DNA from 3 places in the Rickettsiella endosymbiont of Xylota segnis genome. Region 1 is predicted to be linked to each of the others. Evidence: riboswitches for the same ligand, from Rfam matches in the RefSeq annotation. Region 1 holds a riboswitch; each other region holds the start of a gene.
What was found. A riboswitch is a leader RNA that binds a small molecule or an ion and turns the genes downstream of it on or off. The one in region 1 is predicted to bind thiamine pyrophosphate.
Positions count from the first base shown of each region.

Region 2: it holds a riboswitch for thiamine pyrophosphate, as region 1 does, so the genes downstream of both, AACL18_RS05510 (ABC transporter substrate-binding protein) here and AACL18_RS06470 (ABC transporter ATP-binding protein) in region 1, are expected to answer to the same signal.
Region 3: it holds a riboswitch for thiamine pyrophosphate, as region 1 does, so the genes downstream of both, thiM (hydroxyethylthiazole kinase) here and AACL18_RS06470 (ABC transporter ATP-binding protein) in region 1, are expected to answer to the same signal.

Region 1 is NZ_OZ026451.1:1,431,112-1,441,408, reverse strand. Features, by position in the region: gene AACL18_RS06500 (penicillin-binding protein activator) at 1-410, opposite strand, end outside; gene AACL18_RS06495 (Smr/MutS family protein) at 509-1,069, shown strand; gene uvrD (DNA helicase II) at 1,201-3,375, opposite strand; gene AACL18_RS06485 (aspartyl protease family protein) at 3,513-4,706, opposite strand; gene AACL18_RS06480 (ABC transporter substrate-binding protein) at 4,735-5,673, opposite strand; gene AACL18_RS06475 (ABC transporter permease) at 5,713-6,417, opposite strand; gene AACL18_RS06470 (ABC transporter ATP-binding protein) at 6,582-7,310, opposite strand; TPP riboswitch at 7,300-7,398, opposite strand; gene AACL18_RS06465 (TlpA disulfide reductase family protein) at 7,615-8,049, shown strand; gene AACL18_RS06460 (penicillin-binding protein 1A) at 8,051-10,297, opposite strand, start outside.
Region 2 is NZ_OZ026451.1:1,203,657-1,213,953, forward strand. Features, by position in the region: gene moeB (molybdopterin-synthase adenylyltransferase MoeB) at 1-49, opposite strand, end outside; gene thiE (thiamine phosphate synthase) at 49-1,275, opposite strand; gene AACL18_RS05495 (thiazole synthase) at 1,272-2,060, opposite strand; gene thiS (sulfur carrier protein ThiS) at 2,063-2,266, opposite strand; gene AACL18_RS05505 (FAD-dependent oxidoreductase) at 2,247-3,317, opposite strand; gene AACL18_RS05510 (ABC transporter substrate-binding protein) at 3,320-4,267, opposite strand; TPP riboswitch at 4,341-4,434, opposite strand; gene AACL18_RS05515 (NB-ARC domain-containing protein) at 4,529-10,297, opposite strand, start outside.
Region 3 is NZ_OZ026451.1:711,492-721,788, forward strand. Features, by position in the region: gene AACL18_RS03220 (PD-(D/E)XK nuclease family protein) at 1-151, opposite strand, end outside; gene AACL18_RS03225 (hypothetical protein) at 550-687, shown strand; gene AACL18_RS03230 (DUF4383 domain-containing protein) at 705-1,121, shown strand; gene AACL18_RS03235 (hypothetical protein) at 1,144-4,572, opposite strand; gene AACL18_RS03240 (TenA family protein) at 4,764-5,414, opposite strand; gene thiD (bifunctional hydroxymethylpyrimidine kinase/phosphomethylpyrimidine kinase) at 5,407-6,243, opposite strand; gene thiM (hydroxyethylthiazole kinase) at 6,251-7,105, opposite strand; TPP riboswitch at 7,097-7,202, opposite strand; gene scpB (SMC-Scp complex subunit ScpB) at 7,357-7,962, shown strand; gene AACL18_RS03260 (gamma carbonic anhydrase family protein) at 8,123-8,659, shown strand; gene rluB (23S rRNA pseudouridine(2605) synthase RluB) at 8,892-9,629, shown strand; gene AACL18_RS03270 (hypothetical protein) at 9,654-9,956, shown strand.

The DNA.
Region 1 (10,297 bases):
GTTTGAAAACTGGCAATGCTTTGTACCTCGGGTTTGAGTAATGGACCGACAATTATTTGCGCATTTTTTGCTATGGCTGCGGTATAGGCCACTTGTATAGAAGATTCAACACTGGTGTCTATTAGTATAATACGCGGCGATGATCCATTTTCTTCAGCGGCGGCTAAAAAACCTTGCTTCACTGACTGGCCAATATTAGCTAAAGGACCTTGTAGCGGTAGAAGCAAAGCAATAGGTTGAATTACATTATTGCTAGGGACTGCTGCAATAGATAGAGCAGAATTTTGACTGTTCGATAGTAGTACTGGACTAGGCACACAGCTAGAATTGCTAGCACAAGCTACAAGACCTAAACTTATCAATAATAAGCCTATGGTTAAAAATAATCGGTTCATTAATGAAAAAGACACACTCTTCTCAGTCAAATTTTAAACGACACTGTTAATAATAGTTTATTCTAATACTTTTACGCAATGCTTCAGAAAATTTTGCTAACCGGTACTCTTTTATGAATAAACCACCTCCGCCCGATAAAGAGGATCTTGAGTTTTTCAAAGAAGCAATGTCAGGTGTAAAACCTACAAAATCATTCCCTGCAAAAGTTAAATCAAAAAAAAATATTTTCGAGCCTGAAAAAACAAAATCAATTAATTTAAAAGATGATAAGCAACAAATCTACCTATCACTTTTTGATCCGACTGAGTTAACAATAGGATCAGAAGATCGACTATTTTTTAGTCGACCAGGATTGCAAAATAAGCGCATTAAACAATTTATACGTGGGGATTTACGTCAATCTGATTATCTTGATTTGCATCAAATGACGGTAGAGAAGGCGCGAAGCACGGTGCTCAATTTTTTGTTACAAAGTCGAGAACACAGTTATAGTTGTGTGAGAATAATTCATGGAAAAGGAAAACTTTTGCAAGGAGGAGCCAAATTAAAGAATTATGTCAATTGTTGGTTGATGCAAATTCCTTGGGTGTTAGCATTTTCTTCCGCTCAACCACGAGATGGTGGCGCAGGAGCATTGTATGTCCTATTACGCCGAATTCGTCACGTAAAATGAATATATACACTCACAGCAATTGGATTTTAGACAAGGCGCCGCGAAAATGAAGCAACCCAGTGTATTCAAGATACATGAGGATTGCGAGGTGAGCAGCAACGCAGGCAAAAATTCAAGTGCGAAAAGTATTTTTATTTTGCGGTTAGTTTGGCATAACTTGCCACCAACCATTTTGTACCTGCTTGATTAAATTTTATTTGTAAACGCGTATGTTCACCACGTCCTTCGGCATCAATCAATGTTCCTTCACCAAACGCTGGATGCGTGACAGTTTGCCCAATGCGTAATCCGGTATCACCTATCACCGAATCACGAGTGGAATTTTTTGACGGTTTTAATGTTTGCGTAGGTCTGATAACTGAGGTCCGCAAACGAACTTCTTCTAGTAACTCTTTGGGAATTTCGGAAATAAATCGAGAGGGTCGATGATGACTTTCGGTGCCATGTAAACGTCTAACTTCAGCATAGCTGAGAAATAATTTGCGCATTGCACGCGTCATACCTACATAACAGAGTCGACGCTCTTCTTCTAGTCGACCTGGTTCTTCATGGGACATATGATGCGGGAACAATCCCTCTTCCATTCCACATAAAAATACCCAGGGAAATTCCAAACCTTTAGCAGAATGTAAAGTCATTAACTGTACACATTCTTGCTGGTCATTGGCTTGATGTTCACCTGCTTCCAATGCAACATGCGCAAGAAAGGCAGATAAAATAGAAACACTACTGTCTTCAGGAACAAATTGTCTAGTAGCATTGATTAATTCTTCAAGATTTTCAATGCGTGCTTGACCACGTTCGCCTTTTTCTTTTTTATAATGACTAAATAAACCACTACTATTTAGAACTTGTTCGGTTTGTTCTGCCAGGGTTAGGTTTTTAGTATCTTCATCTGTTTTGTCGATCAATTGAATAAAAAGAGTTAATGCATTGGCTGCACGTGCAGATAAGGTTTGCGTAGTTAATAAATGTTGAGCGGCTTGCCATAGAGAAATAGCTTGAGAACGTGCTTCCATTCGTAGGGTTTGTAAGGTTTGATCGCCAATACCTCGCGTTGGAGTATTGACGACGCGCTCGAAAGCCGGATCATCATTTCGATTTGCAATTAAACGTAAATACGCTAAGGCGTCTTTGATTTCAGCACGTTCGAAAAAGCGCAATCCACCATAGATGCGATAAGGAATTTGAGCTGAAATTAAAGCTTCTTCAAGTACACGTGATTGTGCGTTAGATCGATACAAAATAGCAATTTCATTCGCTAATACTTCTTTCTTTAATCCTTGTTTTATTTGGTTAACGATAAAACGCGCTTCATCTAAATCGTTAAAAGCACCATAGAGTGATATAAGATCACCTTGACCACCATTGCTCCAAAGCTTTTTACCTAAACGACCATCGTTGTGCGTTATTAAGGTATTGGAAGCGGCTAAAATTACCCCAGTTGAACGATAATTTTGTTCGAGGCGAATCATCTGATTTTCTGGAAAATCACGCGTAAAATCTTGAATATTTTTTACACGAGCGCCACGCCATCCATAAATAGATTGGTCATCATCGCCAACTATCATTAAATAGTTTTTTCCGCTACATAATAATTTTAACCAAGCGTATTGAATGGTGTTAGTGTCTTGAAATTCATCGACTAAAATATATCGAAAACGTTCTTGATAATGGTGTAAAATATCTGGGTTTTTAATAAAAAGTTCATAACTGCGTAAAATTAATTCTGCAAAATCGATGACACCATTTCGAATACAAATCTCTTCATAAGTTTGGTAGATACGAACTAAGGTTTTGGTATAGGGATCATTGGCGTTAGCGACTTGATGAGATCGTATCCCTTCATCTTTTTGTTGATTAATAAACCATTGCACTTTTTTCGGAGCCCATTGCGCTTCATCAAGATTCAAGCTGACCAAAATTCGTTTGATTACACGATATTGATCATCACTATCTAATATTTGAAACGCTTGGGGTAAGCCTGCTGCTTCCCAATGTTGGCGTAATAAGCGATGAGCAAGTCCATGAAATGTACCCACCCACATCATTCGCATAGGAATATCGAGTAAATTTTCTAAACGTTGGCGCATTTCTCCAGCAGCTTTGTTAGTAAAAGTTACGGCAAGAATATTATGCGGGGATATATTTTCCACATTGATTAGCCAGGCAATACGATGGACTAACACGCGTGTTTTTCCGCTACCTGCTCCGGCTAGTACCAACAAATGTGTTAGTGGGGCAGCAACGACCTGTTGTTGTGCCTCATTTAATGATTCTAATAAGGGATGATTAGGATTAGACATAGACGAGGATTGTAACGAAATTTCTAACTTCCTGCATGATTTATTTTTTCAGATGAAAAAGAGGGAGATTGGATTCTTTGGAGCCTAGGTAATACCAAACCTCAATCATTTTTATTTATATTTATTTTCGGATATTGCTAAATTTGTAATTTTATTTTATTTTTATCTCGAAGGATTAATAAGCTTAATTTATTAAATGGCGTAATATTTAATAATTCCCTAATTTTTTTAATGTCTAATTTATTAACATTAATATGATTAATTTGAAGTAAAATATCCCCATTTAATAAATGGTAGCGAGCAATATTATCTGGATTGTTATAACGAAATTCCAGATGATTATTATAATAAGCTAATGAAAAATAACGTAAGAATTTTTTATCATTTTGAGTAAATTTTGCAGCGTTGTAACAAAATTGCATTTTATTAGGGATAAAAATATAATTATCAAAACGTGAAAAAAAATCAAATCCTAATTTGTTTATATTATTTTTAGTTACATGGATTTTGAAGTTTCCTACGCGCATCTGATCAAAAAATAAACAATCAATTAAGTAAGTTTCATTGGTGTTTAATCCACTTGCTGAAGCGCCAACAATATTTTTTTGGTCCAAAGTCAGTTTGCACTTTTTTGAGTTTTCCCAAAAACTCAAAAGCTCATTAGAAATTATAGTATCATCCGCACCAGTATCTACGTTTAAAGATGCAGAATTCCATTGGCCAGATTGGTTTTTATTATTTATTATTAATAAAGGAGATTGAGCGTAAGCATCTTCGTAGGGAACACAATTTTGATAATTAATTTTGAATGGCGCCTGCTTCCATATAGTTATGGTTTTAGCTTTATTATTAATAGCCCAGTTTAATTGACGAAAAACCTCTACACCTAAAATACCATCTATTTTTTGACCAAAAGCTTGACTAAATAATGTTAAATCTAGCCCAATCCACGGATCATGGCCCAAAATAGTATAAGTTCCTATTTCTATTGGTAAAGGACGCCACAATTTAAAATTATTTAATTTATCATTCGTAGTAATTAAACCATCAGTAAGAAATTGATTAAAATAAAGAGGAATATCTTCTTTTGGTGTAGCTAATGTTAAAAGGGATGCGAGCTTATTATCTATTGCTGAATAACTAGCTCCAGTATCTAATAAAAAAGAATAACGTTTATTTTTAATGATAACAGGTAAGACAATTCCATTGGCAGATAATGGGGTTACAAGTATCCGATTAGTATTGTGTTCTAGTTTTTTTGAGGGCTGACAAGCTGAAAGTAGGATTACAATTGCGCCTATTAAACAGCGGTAAATATAGGAAATTTGCATTTAATTTTATTATTAATTTATAATGATATTAGATTAATTTTAACACATAATCTTCACTTACTAATGTGTTATGTATTATCTTTTTTTGCTGTAAAAATAACATAAATTTTTGGTAAGCATTTTTGTTGAAATTAATTGGATAAGGTGCAATATAAGGTAATGTAGCTTGCCAGATCTGATGATTTAACTGATTGTTTAGGGCAGGATGGTTTCTTGCAAATATTAGCCAGCTTTTTTCTGGATTACTCAGTAAGTAGTGTGTTGCTTCACTAAGTGCTGTCAAAAATTTAATAATACGTGGATCAGATAATTTATTTTTATTGGCGACGATAATTAATTCATCATAAGTTGGAATCCTAGCTAGCTCGACTGGAAAGATTTTTACTGCTTGATGAGCAAACTGCATTTCCAAAGGTTCTACGTTGCGCATTACATTAATAACCGCATCGACACGATTGCTTAAAAGTGCTTGTGTCAAATCGTATTGTACATTAATTGTTTGTACGTCACTCATCCGCAAGTGTGCCTTTTCTAATAAGGCATTTAACATTAGCGTTCCTTCAACATGCGATGTATAAGCGATGCGTTTTCCTTTTAGATCGGCAAGCTGATGAATAGGCCCATCTTTTTTTACAATTAAACAATTTAAAGGTTGGTTTATTAATGTGGCAATGCGTATTAAAGGTAAACCTTTTGCAGCTTGTACCACTAATTGCGGTTCATAACTAACGGCCAAATCAGCGTGGCCTGCTGCTACCAGTTTAGTGCCATCATCTGGGTTGCTAGGCGCAATAATATTAACTTGTAATCCTTCGCGGGCGAAGAATCCTTGTTCTTCTGCGACAAAAATGGCTGCATGATCGGGATTAACCAGCCAATCTAGAATCAATGTTAAAGGCTTAGCCGCAACGTTATTGTTAAATAACAAAATGCTTATTAGAAGAATAATTTTTTTTTGTATTTGCATAAATAAATATTTTATTTTTTAAAATTAGGGACCTATTGTTTAAGCCGACTTTAACAAAGTCCAGGGTAAAGCCAGATTAAGTAAAGTATCAACAAGGAAATACAGAAAAATTCCTAGAAAAAATATAATCACTAATACAGCAAACATTAAATCAATTTGCATCTGGGCGTTAGCATTTAACAATAAAAAACCTAAACCTTGATTCGATCCAACCCACTCTCCAATAATGGCTCCTAAAGGAGCCATTGCCGTTGCAAGTCGAATGCCGGAGGCAAGGTTCGGTAACGCCGCTGGAATACGGATTTGATAGAGAACTTGCCAACGATTACTATTCATAATCTCAGCGATGTTTAAATAATTTTCTGGCGTTTGTTTTAAACCATCAAGAAAATTATTGGTGATAGGAAAAAATAACATGAAAGTGGTGGTAATAATCTTAGCTGTTATTCCATAACCAAACCAAAGCACCAATAAGGGAGCAATTGCAAATACTGGTAAAGCTTGGCTGGCCAATAATAAAGGAAGTAAGAAGGCATGCAGTGTACGAAATAAGCACATACTGAGCGCAATAGCTACGCCTAATACAATTCCAAAAAATAAGCCAAAGAGAATTTCAGCTAGCGTCGGTAACGTTTGTGATGTAATCAACCCTGCATGGTTAATTAGGCTGTGTAAAACTTCAAATGGGGTGGGTAATATGTAATTAGGTAGTTGTAAAATACGAATCAAACATTCCCAGATCATAATAAACCAAACTGGGATGCACATTTTATGAAAAAATAAGGGATAAATTTTTAAAAATAACTGTTTGCAAACATTAAGTTTTAAGGGCCATAGAGATATCACGAATTTTTGAAGCTGCGTAATTCTATTGCTGAATTGATTACGCAAAACAATAAATGGCACCATTATTTAAGTTCCTGCAGCATACTTAAAAGTTTGGTTTGCCATTGTAATAATTCAGGATTATTTAATGAGCGAGGTGGTAAGTCAGCAAGATCGCAGTTTATAAAATTTATTTTTGCAGGTTCACCTGACATAATTGCAATGTGATGTCCCAAACGCAATGCTTCTAAGGGGTCATGTGTCACTAATAATACAGTGTGATCTTTTAATGCGTTTGCAGTTAGTTCTTGTAGGTGATAACGAGTTATGGTATCTAAAGCAGAAAAAGGCTCATCCATCAATACGATAGGCCGCTTTTCTAACAGTATGCGTGCTAACATGGCACGTTGTTGCATTCCACCCGACAATTGTGCAGGGTATTTATTTATGGCCTCATTTAAGCCTAGCTGATGTAATAATTCCCGAGCTTGAATATACGGCTTATTGTCTCGTCTTAGGCGGTAGCCTAAGACAACATTATCTAAAATAGTGAGCCAAGGTAACAAAGCATGGGTTTGCGGCATATAAGCTAAGCGACCGGCCAAGCCTTTCTGATCGCAGGTGGCGACAGGGGCTGAGATAGAGTTTAATCCGGCGATAAGCTGTAAAAAACGACTTTTGCCAATGCCGCTTATACCTAATAGACAAGTTGTTTGTCCAGCTGCCAAATAGAAATTTAATTGGTCGAATAGAATTTTATCTTGATAGTGCAAACTTGCGTTACTTACCAATACAGCGGGCGATTTTAACATACACTTTTCCTACGCGGACATGATCCCATCCCGATCAGGTTAGAAGGGTATTTCTCAGCCCAATTATTAGGCACCCCTAAGCGAAAACGCATGGTAACAAGCTCATTAGCAAAATAAAAGGATAAAGACTTAGAAATTTAGATTTAGTGACTTAATTTGACAGTGTTATTTTTGAACTAAGAGTCCTCCTTGAGTTATTTTAAAAATTGAAGTTTAATGGAATTGATCACTGATTTAAAACCAATAAAATTATTAAGTGTTTGTCACAAAATTGATCGACCTCATTTCTACTGCGAGGAATAATATGCGTAAAATTTTTAAATTAGTGCTATTAACCAGCATTTTGTTAAGTGTGTCTAGCGTTGTATGGGGAGCCAGCATAGTAAGAGATCTTAATTTTTCTAATTATAAAGGTAGATGGGTGGTTATTAGTTATTGGGCAACATGGTGTGAATATTGTATGGGCGAAATACCCGAATTAAATGCATTTTATCGAGCGCATGCTGACCAGGTAGCGATGTTCGGATTTAATTATGATGATCCAGGTAATTTACAGCAACATATACAACGAAGTGGCGTTATATTTCCTACATTAGTGGATGATCCGAAAGCTAATTTTGGTATACGAGGGATATCCGGTTTGCCAACCACATTTATTATTGGACCTGACGGTCGATTGAAACATGTATTAGAAGGACCACAAACAAAACGTAGTTTAGAAAGAGCTGTTGGCTTATAAACTAAAAAACCGGTTCATTGTTTGTTGTGTTATCTTGCTTTTCTGCTGGCATTTGAGTATCAGTATTATTGTTATCTATAGGTACTTCCCCAGGACTATCAATCACATTGAATGGGGTTGTATCTTCTTGCGTCGATATTCTTGATAAATCATCTTTACGAAAATATTCTAGGATAGAGCCTGGTGTTCCATCAGGTAATAAATTACCTGTGGTGGGGTCGATATTTGCCGTTACTATATCAGTAGGTTGTGGCATGGTTTTTTCAGCCTGGCCTTTTAATGCGACACGCATGAAATCAATCCACATAGGTAAAGCGGCTTTTGAGCCATATTCTTGAACAGAACTCGGTTGATCGAATCCTATCCAAACAGTTGATACCAAATTACTATTAAATCCTGTAAACCAAGTATCGACATAATCACTTGTTGTACCAGTTTTTCCGGCCAGATCATTCCGATTCAACACCCTTGCCTGTGAACCTGTGCCATAACGAATGACATCTTTTAAAGCAGATGTCATGAGGAAAGCGATGTCAGCAGGAATGACTTGTGGTGCATAAGGACTATCTTTTTCATCTGTTAATGGGGGTTCAATTTCTCCGCGTAAACAAGCTTCACAAGCTATTTTAGGTTCTGCTTTATAGATGATTTGACCTTGTTCATTGGTAATATGATCAATTAAATACGGGGTTATTCGAAAGCCGCCATTAGCAAACACAGCATATGCTCGAGCTAATTCAAGAGGAGTGACTTCACCTGTACCGAGTGCTAAAGTGAGATTGCGCGGTAATTTTTTTGAGTTAAAACCAAATCTTTTTACATACGTTAATACATAGGGAACATCGATAGCTTGTAATAAGCGCACGGATATAAGATTGATGGATTTAACTAGAGCAATACGTAAACGCCTTGGGCCGCTGAAAATATGATTATCATTTTGTGGGCGCCAAGGTTCATCACGACCAGGTATATCAAAAACCAATGGAGCGTCATTAAACACATTGGCTAGGGTATATCCCTTAGCTAGAGCAGCTGCATAAATGAAAGGTTTGAACCCGGATCCGGGTTGTCGTTCTGCTTGAACGACACGATTAAATTTGCTTACATTATAATCAAAACCACCGACTAATGCGCTAATGGCACCTGTTTGTGGATTTAATGCGACTAAAGCACCTTGTACTTTAGGAATTTGCGATAATTCCCAAGTATTATTTGCAGTTAACTCTACACGAATAACATCGCCGACATGAACTTTATTTTTCAAGATGTCAGGTGGAGGATTTAAATTAGTTGCGTCAAGGTGGGGCATGGTCCAGGCTACACCTTGCCAAGGAATGAAAATCATTTGATTATCGACTAAAAGAGCAGTAATAGCTTGATCAGTCACAGAAATAACAATAGCTGCGTCTAAACCATTGATAGAAGCAACGCGATGTAATGCATTCAAAGTATGAGTTACTTTATTTGCATCTAATGGCGCAATATTTTTTTCTGGCTTCCTATATTCGTGTCGTTTATCGTAAGCTAATAAAGTAACCCGTAAGGCTTTATCAGCAGCAATTTGTTGGGCCGAATTGATTGTGGTATAAACATTGTAACCTTTCAAATAAATATCTTCACCAAAACTTTTATACATCATGTCACGTACCATTTCAGCGACATAAGGTGCTTTAATCATTCCTCCGGTATTAGTTTGCGCATGTGTTAACATCGGTGTTGCTATTGCGGATCCATAAACCGCTTTAGAGATATAACCCAATTCATACATACGCATTAAGACATGATCACGACGTTGTTTAGCCGCAATTGGGTTAACTAACGGGTTAATGGCAGAAGGGGCTTTTGGTAAGCCAGCAATAGTTGCCATTTCCGGTAACGTGAGTTGATTAAGTGTTTTATTAAAATAAACTTGCGCAGCAGCGGCAATACCATAAGCACGATTTCCAAGAAAGATTTTATTAAGGTAAAGTTCTAAAATTTGTTCTTTAGTAAATTCTCGTTCGATTTTTAGTGAGAGTAAAATTTCAGTAAATTTTCTTAAAAAAGTTTTTTCCCGAGATAAATAAAAATTACGCGCAACTTGCATTGTAATAGTACTTCCTCCTTGTACTTTACTTCCTGTGAGCAATACTTCACCCGCAGCACGTAATAAACCATAAAAATCAACACCATGATGTTCTAAAAAGCGCTGATCTTCGGTGGCTAAAAAAGCTTTAACCATCAAATTAGGAACTTCATTCAATCTAAC
Region 2 (10,297 bases), 230 kb from region 1:
TTTGTTGGGCATAACGCATTATTTCATCTGCTGAAAGAAAAGTAGACATTATCTTGGCTGGTTTATTTGGTGTAAAAATTTTTCAATTGCCACACAAGGATCACGCGCTTGTGTAATTGCTGAGATAACTGAAATCCCTGCCACTTTGGACTTTACAATATCCGGTAAACGTTCAAGGTTAATCCCACCAATCGCAACCAATGGATAAGAAAGTGTTCTTCGCCAACATTTTAATTGCTCAATGCCTTGCGGTGGAAATAACATTTCTTTACTGTTGGTAAAATATATCGGCCCACAAGCAATGTAAGATGGATTATTGGCATGCGCGCGTGCGACTTCATAATAACAATGGGTACTCACGCCTAGATATAAACCCGAATGATAAATCTCATCGATATCCGCGTTATGTAAATCTTCTTGACCCAAATGCACCCCTGTTGCCTGCAAACGAATAGCCAGTTGCCAATAATCATTAACAAATAGCTTTGCTTGATAATGTTTTGTGAGAAGTACGCTACGCTTAATTTCTTGTTCTAAAAAGAATTCGCTCGCTTCTTTAATACGTAATTGAATACACTTTACACCTTGCCTTAATAATCTTTCTACCCATTGACTGCTATCAACGATAGGATATAAACCTGTGATACACGGCTTAAAAGTAGGGGTTAATTTCAATAAAGGTTTTGGGTAAATATAAGGAAGATCGATTTGTTCTTCTGGCCATCCATTATGAAAAAACTTTAGCGTTTGATTTTCTGTATAAGCATTACGTAATCCACGTTGTACATACATTTTTGCAATAACCATCGCATCCTTGAGCGAATAGTTACGCACTAAACAGGCGGCAATAGCAGTAGAAAAAATAGCTTTCGTCACCATAGTTTGTTTTGGCAATCGTGGCGTAGCCATCCAAAACGATTCTTTGTGATTACTCCAATAATCTTGACAAAAGAAATCTTTTTTTAAACCGCTTGCTTTGATTAATACGCTTTTAGCTCCCCATTGTAACAAGCGCTGCGCAGCTTGTTGTATGTCTTGATAAGTATTCAGCGTTATATCTAATATTTTCTCCACTTCCAGCAAATTACAGATAAGGAGATCGACAAAAGGAAGTAAGTTGATAAAATCTGTAATGTTAGGATCGTTATATTTTGTTATTGTCTTAATCACGGTTACGGCTGGAACATTAAGATTTTTCAGTGTTTCTAAATCAACTGTATCGCTATCCCCTGGCGTGTCTGAATAATTAATAATTAATAACTTTGCTTGTTTCATACTTTATTCTCTTGCTGCCAAAATGGCGTATCAATTAATGATGTACTGGGATGAGCGATATTTCTTTCCGGCATTATTCCTGCCGTATACGCCTCATGTCCCGCGATAATGGCATGACGAAATGCCTGTGCCATGGCAATGGGTTGCTGTGCAAGTGCCACTGCGGTATTCAGTAGCACACCATCAAATCCTAATTCCATCACTTGCACAGCATCCGAAGGCTTACCAATCCCGGCATCAACAATCAATGTAATATCGGGTAGTCGATTGCGTAAGGTGGCCAAGGCATAAGGATTTAACAAGCCTTTGCCCGATCCGATAGGCGCTGCCCAAGGCATTAAAATGTTACAACCCACATCCACGAGCTTTTGACAGATAACTAAATCATCCGTGCAATAAGGAAAAACCTCAAAACCTTGCTCAACTAAAATTTTTGCCGCTTTAATTAATTCGATAGGATCCGCTTGTAAATTATATTCATCGCCGATAACTTCTAATTTTATCCAGGAGGTATTAAATAATTCTCGACTTATCTGAGCTGTTTTAATGGCCATATTAGCGTTTCTACATCCTGCTGTATTCGGTAACAGGCAATAATTTAGTTTTTTTATAGCTCGCCAAAAATCTTCTCCACCCAAGTTAAATGCTGTTTGACGTTGAATAGATAAGGTAATGATCTGTGCGCCTGAAGTTTGAATAGCCGCTGTCATCATCGCCAATGAAGGATAGTGTGCAGTCCCTAAGAGTAATCTACTTTCTACAATTTTTCCCGCTAGATTCCACATGCTTATCCTCCTTGCATGGGTATCAAAATATCGACACAATCATTTGTTTTTAAGAAAGTATTGTTAAAATCCCTACGTGCCACTAAGGTATTATTGACGGTCACAGCCATATCATCTTTAAGTTGCTTATTATGCATTAAAAAATCATACAAACTTGATTCAGTTTCAATGCGATGGCTTTTATTATTAAGAAAAACATTTATCATAAGCTTTCCAAAGTTCTGGATATTGAAAATCCTGTTGATTAATTCCACACAAAATTTCTTCCACTAATGTGGGTGCGATCAAGTAACCATGACGGTACAATCCATTCACAGCTATTAGCCCTTCTTCGTGTTTTATACAGGGTAAATGCGACGCTAAAGTCGGCCGACAATGCGTTCTCGTTTCAATAATCCGTGCTTCAGCAAAACCCGGATGTAAATAATAAGCCGCTGTCATTAATTCCAAACTGGTACGAACTGAGATGGCACTATAATCTTCAACTTCAATTTCGCTCGATCCAATAATATAAATATTTCCGGGTCTTGGAATAATATATAAACTATAACGCGGATGTAAAAACCGAATCGGACGCTGCAATTGCACATTAGGTGCATATAAGTAGATTAATTCGCCACGCACTGCACGTAAATCGGTAAAAATTGTACGCGCACCCATCCCTCGACAATCGAATACGTAATCAAATTTATAGGTTTTTTTCTGTGTAATTATTTGTCTAGATAGCAAAGATGTAACGTATGTGTTGAAACTAAATGAGATGGCTTGTGCCTGCAAATATTCTTTTAGACTGTTCATAACGGACTGACAATCTATTTGTGCTTCATCAGGAAAATAATAGGCGGTCTCAAACTTACTGAGTTCCGGCTCAAGTTGAGTTAAGGTTTCTTTAGATAACAGCTGAAAATAATTATCTGTTGCTAATTTATTACTTATACGTCGAGAAAAATACTGCCATTCAGGCTTGTCTTGAGGATGATGAACGACGATACAGCCAGCTTGTTGGAAATAAACAGGTTCTGATAATTGTTTAAGAATAGTAGGCCAATAAGATTTAACCGATTCTTGTCCTAACTGGAAAATTACAGAATCGGCTTTTTCACATTCAGAAAATGGCGCTAATAAGCCTGCCGCAGCCGAACTGCAGTTACCATCCCCTTGATGCTCATCAAAAAGCGTAACTTGCCAGCCGCTATTGTGTAATGCCAATGCCAGCAACCGACCCATGATGCCCATTCCTACAATACCCGCTTGCATCATCATTCGCTGGTCAGGCAATCCGCAACGGCCGATATTTCCGAGTAGGGAACTTTGGGTAAAAATTGATTGGTATAACAGTCCCTTACAGCAAAATGTTCGTCGACAATATCTAAATGTTTAGTATAACGGCCAACTTTATCCCAATCTCGTTCTACGTTTAATAAAGTACGGGAAAAAAACGGCAAGCTATGCATAAAAATCTTATGATAAAGCGGCGTACGTAATTGTGGTTTTGCTTGACATAAACATTCATAGGCTTCTTCAGGTTGTTCCGTAGTCAATGCCGCGCCACGTTGTGTGGCTTTAAGAAAAGATTGAACTAATTCAGTTTTTTGTAAGGTTTGCTCAGGAACGATGAATTGTACCGAACAAAAACAGCAGCAACCTAAACCCGCAAGTTGATCGATACGCAAAAATACGGTTTCACCGCGTAATTGTTCTAATTCAATTTTTTGAAAATTAATAAATCCAATACCGGTATCAATAATGTTCCGACAGATCGCATCAGTAACGTTCATGCCTATACGTACGGTTTCATAGCTTTTTTGATCGATACCTGCAAACCCTGCTAGATTATCAATAATCTTCTTACCAAACTCGCCGATATAACCTACACGTTTGTTAACGATGTCATGAAAGTTTCGAATTCCACTTGATTTTAAGGCAATTAAACCGGTGGGTGGTTCATCAAGCAGTGTACCAATCGACGTGACTGGATAGCCTTTCGCTCTAGCGGCGACCGTATGGATCATCGCTTTCACGCCAAAATCAACGCTACCTAAACCGACTAATTCTGTTACATCGCTAGGATCGTTGGGCTCGAGTATCGCTAATTTAATATCTTCTTGCGCATAAAACCCTAATTGCTGCGCGACAATAATCGGCGCATGGTAAGGATTGGTGTACCAATTAAGTAACAAGCTAACTCGGGATTTTAATGCTGACATTGCCATAACCTCTCATTTGATCAATAAAAAATGGAGATGGCAAAAGGTAAACACCCCTATAAGAAATAGGGAATGCATTTTTTGAAGGCGATCCTTACGCTGATATGAATCAGTTCAAGTTCAACGGGTCATAATCTCAGCCGTTTCCGACACCCCGCGCCATCTAACAAGTCAATTCTACATTATGCTCGTCTTGCTAATCAAGAAATATTAGCTTGGGCTTGGCTAGCCAAGCTTTGTTAGCAAGTCACCATTCTAGACTTAAAAAAATGGCGGGTTCTGCAATGCTTTCATGACCCTTCCTTCTATTTCATGAATTTTATCGAGACTATCATTCGTGAATGGTCGCTGATTTTTCACTGAATTGGAGAGAAATCTTTTTTTATTCAGAAGAACACCGAATAAAAGCAGGTTAGGCAGATTAGTCAATGAATCATTAAAATTAACTGGGTGCTGAATATCTTGCTGATGCAATGGCCTAGAATAATCTATCGATTTGGCCGGATTAAAGCCGATAGTCTGTTCGGGAAGATTAAATAAGCTCATAGGATGGGTAGGAATATAGTGTAGCTTATTTGGTTTTTTTAACTGATAAACCTTGCGCTTCGTATATCTATGCAGATAAGAAATATTCGGTTTCTTGCCAACTTTTACACTAACATTAGACTTCTTGGTCGTTGTTTTTTTTATTTTATCAAGCCTATTTGCTGGATGAATCGACTTATTACTAGCAAATAGATCCTTACCACGAAATAACGGCGTAGAAATAAATTTTGCTAATTTTTTTTGTGTATCAATTTGTCGCTTTACCCGCACAGAACTGTCTGAGCGTTGTATGCCACCATTATTTTCTTTACTGCTAGCATATTTATATTCCTGCAGTTGATGCAAGGAAATATTAGAAAAATTAACACAATGTTTATACGCTTGATCAATTTGTTCTTTTTGCGTTTCCAAGATGATTTGCTGATCTAAAAAACTTAGTTTAGAGGACAAGGCTTTCGATCTCATCTGTTCATCTTGGTAAAAACGACTATAGATAATTAGAGTGGGATCAAATAATCGAGTAACGCTGTCCCAATCATTCATAAAAATCAAGTCAGTTTTATTATGACAGAAAAAACGGTAGTGCTTGGAACCGATTGGTTTTAATACAATAACATCGCGCTCATGCACTAAATTTTCTTCTATCAAAACAATAATGTCTTTATCTTGATTAAAAATTAATGGGTAGCGTTCAAAATGCCAATCTCCCTCTTCGTTTGCTATAATGGCCAAAGATGTTTTATGTAAAATAACTTCTAGCTGTTGATACCAATTATTAACACCGGCAGCGCTTAATTTTATTTTGGCAACAGACCAAGTACTTTCTAATCGAACGCATGTCTTTTCTAAGGGATAGTAATTAACTTCTACACTTATTATTAAGTCTTGTGCATGTTGAAATATTCGCGGCACAATATTGTTTTCGGGACAGGCCTGTTTAGCCTGTTGCCAAATCTCAGTCAAATCTAAAGTTTTGGTAAAATCATCTCCCCCATTACTATCGTATATGACTACTTCTGGCAACGGGAAATTCAACTGTGAACCTGAGACAATTCTGAAAAACGCTTGATCGCCTTGCGCGATTAAATGGCTACGTTTTAATACATCATTTGCAAGAAATTTTTGTTTCCCATAATCAATGTGTAGCATCTCATTTTGCGCAAGATAAATTTTTAGTGTCTTTTTTAATCGTTGTGCAATTGTAGAATAATAGTGGATGTTTTGCGCTAAGCTTCGATGACTATTTTCTTGAATATAAAGATAGGGAGGATTAAATTTAATTTGTAAATTATTTGTCAAGCTAAAATAGACGTGATTTAGCATCTCTGATTGTGATTGATTAAATATAGACTGTAAGGGAAAGCACAAGCTTATATTAAAAGATTGTTGTTCTTGTAAAAAATGAAAAGTAAATGCATACGGATAAGTAACGATGTCATGAAGTGCTTCTAAAGAAAAATCTACATAAATTCGATGATGAATGGGTCCATTAAAATCGAAATGCATCCAAACTTCGCCGGTTTGATTTGCTTGTAATGTATGCAGAATGGTAACTGCTTCATTAAATGTTTCGAAACAATGAATAACCGTATTGGGCCTTAACTCTATCTCTAGATTATTCGCGGTTTTATTGGTTATGAAAATTTCGTCGCGGAAGATATGATTTCTTCCTGCCAAACCATCCACGTACTTTATATTGTTGTCTGTAATAAAAAAAATATCCTTTTGATTTTTTATACCCAATATTTTTTGAATATGTCGTATCTTCAAACCTTTTTCACATAGGTTGTGCGTAAAATTTTTGGTTTTTCTGCAGCTTAGGCCGTTATAATCCATTAATGGAATGTAGTATTGTTCGTTAAGAAAAATCTCTTGGAATTTGGCAATATTAAGTCCTTTTCCACCTTGAATCATTCCAGTAATTGCTTCACCTTCTAAAATATAAAAACTACCCTCATCACCCCCTTCATAGTTTTTATTTCCGTTACTCACATGAATAAAACTCGGTTTATCTGGCGCAGCAAGCACTTGATCATCGCCATCGCTTAAAGCAATTAACTGAATGTTTCCTGTGCGGTTTTTTATATATTTCACACCAATTGCATTTTTACAATAATAAACCTTTACAAAATGAATGAATTGCAAAGCAGGATAAGCCAAATAAGACCATTCAGCCGCTTCTATATAAGCCTCAGATTCCTTTAAACCTGAAAAGCAAAACAATTCTCCCTCATCAGGTGGATCTGGATTCGTTTTACTTAATTTTATGGATATTTGATTTCTTAAAAAAACAGCATTATTTGCATAGACTTGCGTAGCAGAACAGGCCGCAGGAAAAATATAGGTTTGAATATCCGTGTTATTTTTCAAAAAGGCAATAGCTAGTTTAACCAGCTGGTTATTATAAGCCTCAGTTTCAAGATAAGCGGAAGGCGCAAAATGTGCAAATACACGTAAGCGTTCCCACCATTTTTCTTCTGTATCCAAATGTACATATTTATCAATCCATTGCTCTTGTTTTTTTGCTCGTGCCAAATCACTCTCTATCCAGATAGCTAAACTTGCGGCTTCACCTAAAGGCCCAGTAATATCAGAAAAACCTTCAATGAGTTCTAAATATTCCGCTGCTTTAACACCCGATTGCAAGCCATCCAAACCTAGCAGCATACCATTGGCAATTAAATCGGGTAGCACTTTTGAATCGCCCTGGTGATACGCCTGTATTTCATTATATAAAAAATAGGAATTACTAAAAATGGATATACCACGTCCAATAAAGGGAGCGGCGACTTTGATAGCATTTCCTAAAAACAATCTTTTTCCCAATGGAACAACATCTGCATGAAATAAAATATTAAAAGCGAACTTACCATCCAAGGCCAAGTTTTTTTCTAATAATTGTTTTTCTGTTGCTGTTAATATTTCCCCTTGCGTTAGTAATACATTAGAAACTTCGCCTAATAAAAAGCTACCGGTGATTAAGCCAAAATTTATAGCCACACGGCTTAATTTACCTTGCAGCAGGTCCGATAAGATATCCTTAGACAACATACTCGTCGAGGCAAATTCTGCGAGTCGCCCGACACGTTGTAAGCGCTGAATCAGTTCTTGCGAAGTAATCTGCTTAGGAGTTGAAAAAAATTTTCTGTTTGGACAAAGCACCAATGCTCTTTTTTTTCTTTGTCGCGAACAACTTGTTGTATCTGGAGAAAATAATTTATGTTCAAATTCAAAAAATAAGCGTAATGCACCCAGTTGTCTCGCTCTTTCGATGGAACCCGGCATTAACCATCGACCCTTATATTTAACGGCAATTTTATAACGATATTCGATAATCGAGCTAAGATCCTGTCGGGTAATAACTTCTTCAACTAAGTTTTTTTCGAGATAATTGAGTGTCTCGGAAAGATAAAATAATAAACCACGTTTAAGAATATAATGTAAACTTTCGCCCATGAATTCAAAATAGGCTTCTTTATTCATAATCAATCGAGCATTATCATATATATTGTTCAAATTAACGTCATAATTCGAATAAATTAATATATCCAGCACTCTTCTTCGGGTAAATCCTAGATTTAACGCTAAAGCTAATTCATCGTACTGACTCATATGCAATAAAAAATGGATATAGTGTAATTCTGTATCTTTATTCTGAAAAAAATTTTCAGTTATTTTGATAGTTTGTTCCGCAACTCGTTGAAAAGCCTTAACATCTCTTTCAAGATTGATACGAACAACCTGTTGCACTAAACGATGGATAGTTGAAATATCCGGTTGATTTTGCTGGTTAATCATCGAGTAGGAGCGTAATAAATGAATGGCACTTGCCAATTTTTCAGAGTTTTCTAAAGGTAAAAATAAAGCATTAGCAATACTGTCAGGGTGCAAGTAGGCCATGATATTTAATATTTGTAGCGCTTCTTCACCTATTAAGGAATTTTGCTTGATTTTATCCAGCGTAATTTTCCAAGTAACAAACACTGTTTTGGTGTAAGGATCATTGTTAAAGTTAAAAAAATCAAAATTAAGAACTTCATGAGACATCAGTTTATATTGGTTTATATAATCACTAATACTATAGTCACTATTGACATTTCTTTGCACGTCAATATAGGCAACTGCTTGTTGAAAAGCTAAAGGTAGGCCTTGTAACAAAATAATTAGTTCTTTTATCTTGCCATCTTGTTGATCGTTGTTGATCGATAATTCTTTTTTTATAAATTCTTTTGCTTCTTGTTCGGTAAAGATATCAATTGATAGGACCGTAGCTATATTTTTCCAATTACTATAACGTGATGTTATTAATAAGGTCGGTGTATTACCCTTTAATACTTTAGGAATAAAATCAGAAAATTCTTGATAATTTTCCACATTGTCAAATATAAATAAGCTTTTTTCTGCCGAAAAATAAGTGTAAATTTCATGTATTAATTCACCTACATCTTTTTGGTTCCCATAATTATCTTTAATATTAATATCCAACTGGACGGATAATTTAAGCAAACATAGCAGGATATCATTCTTAGTTTCGGCATTTATCCAAATCACATTGTTATCATACAAAGCGGCATACTCTTGAGCGTAACGCAAAGCTACCTGTGTTTTGCCAATCCCACCTAATCCACTCAGCGATGCTAAAGAGTGTCTTAAGGGTGTGGATTTAGTCGCTGTATCTAAGGATAAACTCGCTAATAAATGGCTTACCACACCAATATTTTTACCGGAGAGTAAGTTATGTAGTTGGATCAGCGCTTCTTTTCTGCCACTAAAATTTTCTACTGGATTTCTCAAGTTAAAAATAATAGACTTTTTTTTAGGGCTAACGGACTCCGCATATTTAATTTCAGCCGGTACAGCATTAATCTTTTGTAAAATATTCTGCGCAGTTTGCTTAATGCTCAACGTTTCAGGATAATCTAAATAGTCATATCTTCGAGAGAAATATTGAAATTGATTTTCTGTTTTGGGCTCTACTATTGTTTCTTCTAGGTATTTATTTTGATACTCAAGCATAAGCTCGCCATTTTCCATCTCCCAGTTAAAAGGATGTCGATAACCATAACTTGAACTATCCAAAGTTTTTCTTAATCGGTAAAATTTAGGAGACTTTTGTGTGTCAGGGAGAAATAATCCAGTTTTTTCGAATAGATTGGCCGTATTTATTTTCTTACCATATCTATCCTGGACTCTATTACCGGAAATACGGATTCGTACATTTTTAAAACTGGGATCAAAAAATTTGTCTGATTTACCTAAAACTACGCCTTGTGTTATTAAATCAATTGAAATCAGTTGATCAGGCGCGCCGCTATCTGCAATGTAATTTAGGGCTCGAGCGCCGGCATCTTCAGCTAATTTCTCTATTGCCATCTTATCGCCTGCTTTGTCAGTCACTTGCATAAATTGGCTTTCGTAACTTTTAAAAATTTGCACACCTGCTTCAGACAACAACTGATTTAAACTACCATCGGTCAATGTAGA
Region 3 (10,297 bases), 720 kb from region 1:
TAAAAATTTGTGGTGTGCACCAAACACGTTTTTTTTGCGTTTGTTGATATTGTGCATAAGCTTTATGTAAAAAAGGAATTATGCGTTTATTACCCGTCAATAATAGATCCTCTGGATTTAACTGCTTGAAAAGTTTGTTATAAATTTCCATAGACTACCTATTGACAACGCTAAGTTTAGCTAAGAAAGTACAGGACTTTTGCACAAGTCGGCTTAATTTAATTTATTCTATGTAATCTTAACAGCATTAAATATAATTTTCTGATTGACAGGAGCTAACTATTTGAAAAAAGGAGTTTTTTATCTTTTGTTTAAAGCTTGTACAAATTGTAACGATGACTTATAAATCAAGGTTTTTAGTAGCTTCCCCCAACTCTGTCCACAAAGTTATTCACAGAATCTGTGGGTAAACATGAATTTGTCATCCTAATGCCTAATAATTAAACATTTTTATACACAAGCGACAACTTTTCAAAGACGCGGAATCTATTTGCTAATTTCTATAAGTATTCTATACTCACTGCACATCACGATGCGAGAGCATCGAGCGTGTTTTCATCTCGCGATGGAGATTTTCAAGAGGAGAAGCGCGATTCTCTGTTTGAATGGCTGAACCCGAGCTTAGCTCGAGCCAGTCATATAGGCGGGATACCGCTCACCTGGAGTTTGAAAGATACACATTTTTAAGTAAGAGCGGTATACTCGTGACTTCGGTAGCGAAAGCCAAACGTTGTAAAGGAGTTTTCAGCGTGTTCTTAAGAGGAATGGCCTTAATTTTTGCTATTGTTTTTATTCTTTTAGGCATATTGGGCTTTATTCCACCTATTACACCTAACCATGTGTTGTTCAACTTTTTTACGGTTGGGATTTTATTAAGTATTTTCTATATTCTAATCGGTTTGCTGGCTTTATCCGCTAGCGGATCAATGTTTTATGCGCGTTTGTATTTTAAATTTTTTGGTATAATCTTTGCTGCTATTGCGATTTGGGGTTTCGCCATGAATGGCGATTTGAGGCTAGTACATATCAATATTTCAGATAGTTTCTTTTATCTTCTGACTGCTATTATTGCGTTGTATTTGGGTTTTACCAGTAAACTGCCTCGTTCTTATGCACATTAATGGAACTTTCGAGAAATTAAAATTAAGCCACCGCACGCATTTCTGAACTGATAGCATTGTTTTTCAAATCAGATTCAACAAAACTCTCAGCTTCGAGTAGGTCAATTTCTTGGTAAGCTGTAAATAAATTACCGAGTCTACCCGCCGTTAGGGCAGAATATTGAAGTTTGAGTTCAAATAAGTCCACCCCGGTAACGAAATCTTTTGTATCTAAGACTTTTTCTAAGGCTTGGGCCGCCTCTAGTTTTTGTTCCGTAGAATATCGCCATTTGAAAAAGGAAAATTTAGTCGTATAGGTTATTTTTTTGATTTTTCGATCTTCAAGTTCATTTAAATAACAATGAAATAATTTATCGGTCACAAGTTTTAAATTACTAGGATTTTCGGCAAAATAGTCTTTATTAAAATAAATCAATAATAGCGCTGAACAATTTGATATAATTTTATCTAACAACGCATGGTCTTCGACAGTTTTTATTGGCCAAAGTGCAATTTGTTCAAATATAAAATAAGCTGCTAAGTCCTGTATGGGGATTAAGTTTTCATTATTTATAGAATTAGCGAGAAAATTTAAAGTTTTTTTCAAGGGAAAGGGATATCTAGAACAAGTGGGGCGAAAAATATAGTTATCTTGAGCATCTTGTTCTCTTAACAAATCAATAAGGACTTGGATTCCAAAAGATTCAATATGATCGTCGATAAACTTTAGCAGGGCATTGACAGGTGTTTGATCTTCTAGTTGCGAGGTGACTGACAAGACACTTTTATAGTAATCATAACGGCCACCAAAAAATATCGCATTGGATGCTTGTTTATCGTGAATTTTTTTAAAAACAAACTCTTTTATGGTGTCAATACTAATAGGTCCAGGAGCAATATTATCAGCTAAAAATGTCAACAGCAACTCAACCACTTTAGGCCGATAAGTGGCAGCAATCATTAATGTATTACATTTGTTTGGATCATGAGCAAGAATCAATTTATTAAGAAACTCAGGTGAAAAAATTTTAGGATTTTTTTGAATAAAATTTAGTATATGATCTACGCCATCATATTGATTACGTGCCGCTAACATGAAGGAGTTGTATTCTTGTTCACTTTTTTCTAAGATCAATTTAAACAAATTTTCTTGAGTAAAAAGATCTGGATGTTTTTCAATAAATTCCAATACTAGCTTTAAAGAATGAGATTTGTCCTTGGCTAATAACATAAAAAAAGTTAAACCAAAGTTATTTTTCTCTAAAAATATTTTTTCTAGAGTGAGCGATAATACGCCTTTGGGTAGTTGATGAATAAAATCTATGAGGGGTGTCATGGCTATTGGATGATGACGGGAAAGCATCAAACTATTACAACCCTTTTGATTTTTATTGAATAATATTTCTTCTAGATAGGGATTGAAAATTTTCTGTTTATTTTGAATAAACTGTAAAATAATGGATACCGATTCCGGTTGATATTCTGTTGCTAACATTAAAAAATTGTAATTTAATAAATTTTTTTCTAAAAATAATGTAGTTAGATATTCTTTGCGCAAAAAAACTTTGTGATCATTAAGTAATTTAAGCAAGTTGGGTAAAACGTTAGGATGATAGCGAATAGCCAACATTAAAATAGTAAAACCATTTTCGTCCTTTTCTAAAAACATTTTTCTTAAAATTTCAGGATCAAAACTTTTGATATTTTCAGATATAAATTTTAGAATAGAAACTGCTGTATCGGCTTGATTTTTCAACGCTAGCATCAAAGCATTACAAGTGCCATTGGCCTGTTCGGGAAATAAAACTTTATGTAAAATTTCTCCATCGATGGTCATATTGTCGGTTATGAATGTTAGAACCTTATTGAGCATATCGGGATTATTGCGTACAGTTAAGGTTACCGCCGTATCACTATCTTTTTTTTGTTGCTGTGTAAATAACTTACGCACAGTATCATTTGCAAAACGACCAATATGCGTTGTTAAAAAGCTTAAAATAGTGATTATCGCTTCTGCTTGTTTGTTCGCGGCTATCATTAGTGCATTGCAATGATCGCTATTTTTCATTAAAAGCATTTTTTCAGCTATTTCAGAATTAACAATCGTTTCATGCGTTTTAAGGAAAGCTAAGATATCCTTTACTAAGTCCAGATTATTCAGTGCGCCTAGCATCAAGAGATTAAAACCGTTTTGATTTTTTACTAGAAAGGTGTCAGCTATTTTTTCAATAAGAAAATTTTTACGACGTAAATCTAAACGGATGACTAAATGAAACCCTTCCATGATTTCTTCAGAATATTCTTTACTAATTTTTAATTGACTTGATAAGTAATTAATGAATGGTAAGCCATTTTTAATAAAAACTTTATTTTTACTAATTCTTTTATAATATATGGGGAATCTCGTTTTTAATTCAACGAGTTGCGTTAGTAAATCAGAATAGTCTTCTTTTTCGAACAAGTTAGAAATAACTTCTGTCGGGACCCTAAACTGTTTTTTTTCTAAAAATAAATTTCGATAAGCACTATCAAGTAACGTATTTATTTGAGGGTTTTTCAAATAATTTTGATCGCATAAAGCACGATAAAAAGATTGATACATTTTAGCCCAATTAACATTATCAAAAATAAAAACTAAAGAATTTTTTTCGTTGCAAGATACTGTAAAATAGTTTTTCCAATTATTTTCATCCTCAGGTTTTTCGTTGATATAGTTAGGTAAAAAACGCTTGATCAATTCAGTTATTTTTTGTTGCGTTTGTAAACATATACCGTTTTCATCATTCTTTTCAATCTCTAATTCTGGAATGAAATCAATGAAGACTGCAATTAAAAAGCAAGGTAAGTTAAAAGGAGTAAATTTTTTAGAAAATGCTTGTTGTAATGTGCGTCGAATCGAATTCTTAGATAAAGCACCCGAGTAGGTATCATCAGGAAAATTAGGCTTTATGCCTATACCATCAATGGCTGCAATAACACTCACACCATTCCAGGCATGAACTTCGTCGGTTAATTGGGTAGCGATTTCTTGGACCAATCGATAGCGCACGATATAAAGTAATTCGGCTAAATTTCGCGGTTTATGAAATGAATCAACAATAATGTTTACACGGTTATGAAAACCTTCAGTGCACTCTTTAATCTCTTCGGTTAATTTGTCAATTAAACCATGGCGATGGTCTGCTGAGAGTTTGCCTAGTTCTGTGTCTAAATTCCCTATTAAGCGGTGATAAATAAGTTGTAATTGTTCTAATAATATAATTTTGGCGCGATACTCGGAAGTTTCGCCCAAATGCTTAGCAAAACAGTTGTTTGGTAATTTATTATTTGTGGTACAAACAATTCTTTGTAAATCATCTAACCAATTTTTAGCTAAAGTTGGTAATGTTGAAGTCTCTATAGTTGGGGGCGGTTGGTAAGCAAAAACAAGATTTTTATTAAGGGCAGGGTCCATTTGGTATTCATTTAACATTTAATATCCCTCTCTATTATTAATAAAAATTTATTATTTAAATAGACTTTATTATGTATGACTTGATAGTAAATAAAAATAAGAATATCAGTTCAATTTTGTATTCACAATAGCATTAAGATTAAATATAAAATAATTTAATTTTTTTTTATTAAAATAAAAAGCGAAGGTTAAATAATTTTATATTTATTTTAAGTTGGCCAGGTTTGTTGTGAGTAAGCGCCTTGCCAAAATTGCCATTCACACAAGGTAGCTAATCTAAAAGCGCTTAACATATTTTGTTTGCAATAGATGCTTGCATGTTCTGCAAGTTCATTGACAGTGGCTATGACTAAATCCACGGAGTGGTTAAACTCATCACTCGCATATAAATCTATCCATGCTTGATAAGGGTTATTGGGAATTTTTTTATTATAGGCACGTTGTCCTACTTGTTGATAAACCCAAAAGCAAGGTAATAAACTTGCTACCGCTTCTTCTACAGGCGCTGTACTTGCCATACGTAATAAATAATTGGTATACATAAAACAAAAAGGACTTTGTTTATGGGTTGTAAAGGTTGTAGAAGTATATTTTTTTAGAATAGTATTATGCAGATCACGTTCGGCTTTGAGTGCATTCATGGCAAATTGAATAAATAATTCACTTTGCCGATCATGTGGTAATCGTGTCGCAGTAAGCGCGAGTGCTTTTGAAAAATCTGCAAGATATAAAGCATCTTGATTTAAGTAAAAGGTAAATGTTTCGATAGCTAAAGTACCCTGGGCCAGTTCTTGATTAAAAGGGTGCAGATAAATTTTAGGCATGACATCCGCAACAGAAATTTTAAGTTCATTAAACATGTTGTTTTACCTTATTTAAAAAATAAAAATGATGGACTGGACCTTGACCATGACCTAGTTTTAAATTTTTTGCGGCTAAAATGCATTCAGTCAAATAATGTTTTGCTTGAGTAATGGCGCTAAATAAACTCTCGCCTTGTGCTAAATAAGAAGCGATTGCTGCAGATAATGTACAACCGGTGCCATGTGTATTTTTAGTGTCTATGCGCAAGCTATCAAAACAGTATATTTTTTTTTGCGGATAATCATAAAAAATATCCGGCGAATACGTGGTTTTTAAATGACCACCTTTAAGCAGTATCGAAGTTTTATAACGTGTCGCGAGTAAGGTGGCGGCGTCTTGCATACTGCGATGATCATTAATGTTAAGTTGTAAAATAGCTTCGGCTTCTGGAATATTGGGTGTAATCAATGTCGCTAATGGGAATAAAACATCCACTAATGCTTGTATCGCTTGAGGTTTTAATAAAGTATGACCGGTTTGAGAAATCATGACCGGGTCAAGCACTACAAATGGAGGTTTATATTTTTTTAAATTTATAGCGACTAAATGGATAATCTCTTCATGATAAAGCATACCGAGTTTAACCGCGCCGATGGATAAATCAGTAAAGACAGCATCGATTTGCTGTTGAATAAACACTAATGGAATTTCTTGTATGGCAGTGACAGATAATGTGTTTTGCGCAACTAAGACGGTAATGATGCTGGCAGCATAACTACCCGTGGCTGAAATCGCTTTGATATCTGCTTGTATGCCGGCGCCACCGGAGGGGTCCGTACCTGCAATACTGACGACACTGGTTAATGCTTCGTTATAGATTGACATAAGATGTTCATACAGGAATTTTAGATTTAAGGAAGACTTGTAAATCATTCTTTTGTACTGAATAGAGGCTATCGAGTAGTTGAGAATAAAAGCTGCCAGGACCTGTGGATTTTTTTTCTGCATATTCGCTAACTAATCCCATCCAAGCCATGGCATGAACACAAGCATTGAATCTTTCCGGATTAATTGCTAAAAAACTGGCAATCATAGCGGTTAATGAACATCCCATACCTACCACTTTAGTAAGTAAGGGTGTGCCATAGTTTAAGGTGATTGTTTGTGTGGCACTGACGATAAAATCAATTTGGCCACTGACGACCACGATGCATCGGTGTTGTTCAGCTAAGGTTTGCGCAGATGCAAGGGCATGACTACTGATTTGTGTTGAATCGACACCTTTAGTGGTGATGGAGGTATCTAACAAAGCCATAATTTCTGAAGCATTACCACGGATGACATCGATACCTCTTTGTATAATAGTTAAGGATGCCTGCGTGCGGTACCGGCTGGCACCGGCGCCGACCGGATCGAAGACGATAGGGATATTACGTTTTAAAGCAGCGTGTTGGGCTTGTTTTATGGCAGTCAACCACGTTTCATCAGGAGTACCGATATTAATGACTAAGGCTTGTGCTAATTGAATAATTTCTACTAATTCCTCTTGGGCATGCGCCATAATCGGTGCCGCCCCTAATGCGAGTAAAAAATTAGCTGTAGTCGGCATAACGACTAAATTAGTGATATTGTGGATTAACGGATGGATTTGACGGATTAAATCCACGTCATGGTATAGCGATTCTAAGGTAAATGCATTGATATTAGAGAGGGGGGCGCTTTTAACTGAATAATTTTTTGTTTTCAATGTACTTCTTCCTACGCAGGTCTTAGCCCGATCAGGTTATGAGGGTTGAATGGGAACATTCTCTCAGCCTTTAAAAAAAGCACCCCTGGAGTTGCTACTATTAGACAGGAATTAATGGGTCAGATCAACGACTTTTCTTAGCCAATGCCAGCGAGTAGTGCATAACAATACACTAATACTACATGCAATTGCAGATGCACGCTCACAGCATTTGCTCGCCATGATGGGCAGTTTACTGCTATAGTTTGGGTATGGAAAATCAAACGCTAAAATCGATATGTGAAGCCGCTATTCTTGCCGCCGGTGAACCGGTGAGTATCGAGCGTTTATTAGATTTATTCAGCCCGGAAGAACAGCCGACTAAATCAAATCTTAAGAAAATTCTGTTGGAATTAAGCGAAGATTATCAAGATCGCGGAATTCAGTTAAAGCAACTAGCTAGTGGTTATTGTTTTCAAACGGCTAGTGCACTCAATGCCTGGGTTAAACGACTCTGGCCGGAAAAATCAGCGCGTTATTCACGTGCTTTCTTGGAAACCCTCAGTATTATTGCGTACAAACAACCCGTGACGCGCGGGGACATTGAAGCGATACGCGGTGTGTCAGTAAATCCAAATATTGTTAAAACCTTGTTGGAACAAGAATGGATACAAGTGGTTGGGCAACGTGAAGTCCCTGGACGACCTAATCTTTATGCAACCTCGAGATTATTTCTTGATCATTTTGGTTTAAAAGAATTAGCAGATTTGCCGCCTTTTCCTTTGCCGCAACTGACAGAACCGTTAGAGATTTCTTTGTCTGCTGATAATGAAACGAGTGAAACGAATGATACTGCGCTTGATACCCTACAAAATTAAATTAATAATTTTTAAATGCTTTAATTAGATTGCTGTATAATCCAGTGATAGACTTAAGTTTGAGGGAACGATAGTCGAGGACTGGTGTTTTATCTGAGTAAATGAGGATCGTAGACTAACGTTTAACAATGAAACCAAGTCTATTAGCAAGGTTAAGCAAGTGCTCTATTCTTTTGAAGATAAAACTCCAACGCTATTAGGTAAAGATATTTTTATTGCGGAAAGCGCTGATGTGATTGGCGCCGTGATTATCCATAATCAGGTCATTATTTTACCGCAAGCGGTAGTCCGTGCCGATAATACTGTGATAGAAATTGGCGAAAATACCAATATTCAAGATGCTGCGGTGTTACATACCGATCCAGATATGCCAATGCAAATTGGTAGTTATGTAACAATTGCCCATCATGCCATGGTGCATGCGCGAGCGGTGGGTGATTATTCCGTTATAGCGATTGGCGCAAAAATATTGAATAACGCAGTGATAGGTAAGCATTGTTTGATTGCTGCGAATGCCATGGTATTAGAAAATCAGTATATTCCGGATGGTTCTTTGGTGATGGGGTCTCCTGGTAAAATAAAGCCATTATCTGCCCGTCAAATAGCTGATATGCAATGGTATGCGCAACATTATTCAGAAAAGATTCATCGTTATCAAAAAGGACTTAAACGATTTGATCCGAAAACTTGCGAATAAATTTTAGTATGGTGGGTTTGTGTATAAGTGCTTACCGCAGTGAGTATTAATAATACTGCAATAAAAATTCTCGCTAACATATTGCTCCTGTATCAAACTTTTCATCCTGAAAAGTATCCTTTTAAGTATATCATTAAATCACAATTGGAAAAAAATGTAGCAAGAGAAAAAAAATATCAGCGGGGATTTTTAATTTAGCATAATATGAGAGAATTAACCGGCTTTGTTTCTTATGAATGAAAAAATACAAAAAATATTGGCTAATTTAGGTATCGGTTCACGTCGCGAAATAGAACGTTGGATCCGCGAAGGTCGAATTCGTATAAATCAGCAGCCTGCCAAGCTCGGTGATAGAATTGATTTGACTGCAAAAATTTTTATAGACGGTAAGCCAATTCCGCTCCTACCAACGTCCGATTTTAAACGACGCATATTGATCTATCATAAACCTGAAGGTGAGATTTGTGCACGCTCGGATCCTGAGCGACGGCCGACTGTATTTGAACATTTACCACCGTTACGTGGTCAACGTTGGATAATGATTGGTCGTTTAGATATTAACACCTTAGGTTTATTAATTTTCACCAATGATGGTGAATTAGCGCATCGTCTATCACATCCTTCTTACGAAATTGAACGAGAGTACGCCGTGCGTGTAATAGGTAAAGTTGATGAGAAAATTTTGCAGCGTTTAAGAAAAGGGGTGAAGTTAGAGGATGGCATGGCGGCATTTACGCATATCGAAGAGCGTGGCGGATCGGGTGCCAATCATTGGTATCATGTAGTACTTAAAGAAGGGCGCAATCGAGAAGTTAGACGCTTATGGGAATCGCAAGGTGTTAGTGTTAGTCGTTTGCTGCGCGTGCGCTTTGGTAATGTGAGCTTGCCAGAAGATTTGAGCAGAGGGCAAAGCCGCGAATTAAAAACTGACGAGAGTCAAAAGTTAGCTCGCTTGGTAAGTTTAGATTGAGTTGCGAATTTAAAGGAACAGATCATGCAAAAGGATTGCAACAGGATTCGTTGGTTAAAATACTATTTAATCACACTTATCTGTATCTATACGACTAATGGCTTAGCTGATTCCTTAGCCCCACGATTTTCTGCGAATGCCTATACCGGTGTTTATACAGTAGGGTCAGCGGATTTAATGTTGTCACTCGATGGCAATGAAACCCACAATTTCTATGTGAATCCACAAGCTGCTTATGGTAGTGATCAACAATGGCTGACAGATTTAGGCTTAGGTTATCGTTGGATTAATAACGATGCGGCTATTTTAGGTTGGTATGCGTGCTAGCCGTACACGCGTCAACAATAATAGTGATTTTTGGATAACGACCTGGTGTGGAAATATTAGGAAGGCGTTGGGATACGCATCTAAATGCTTATATCCCAGTTGCTGGGCGTAGTAACGAAGTGAAATCAGCAGATATATATTTCTGCGCAGAAGTTTAGCAAAGAAATTATTTTTTGATTATTGGTAATCGAAGCGAGACAAGACTTTTGTTTGTTAAACTCAGAAACGGATAAATTGAAATTTCCTATTGGATAGTTGTTATAATCTGCATGCCATGTAAAAAAAATCATCAAAAGCTTTCATTTTTGGTCCGATTATTAGAACGCCTTTCTAAATGGGAT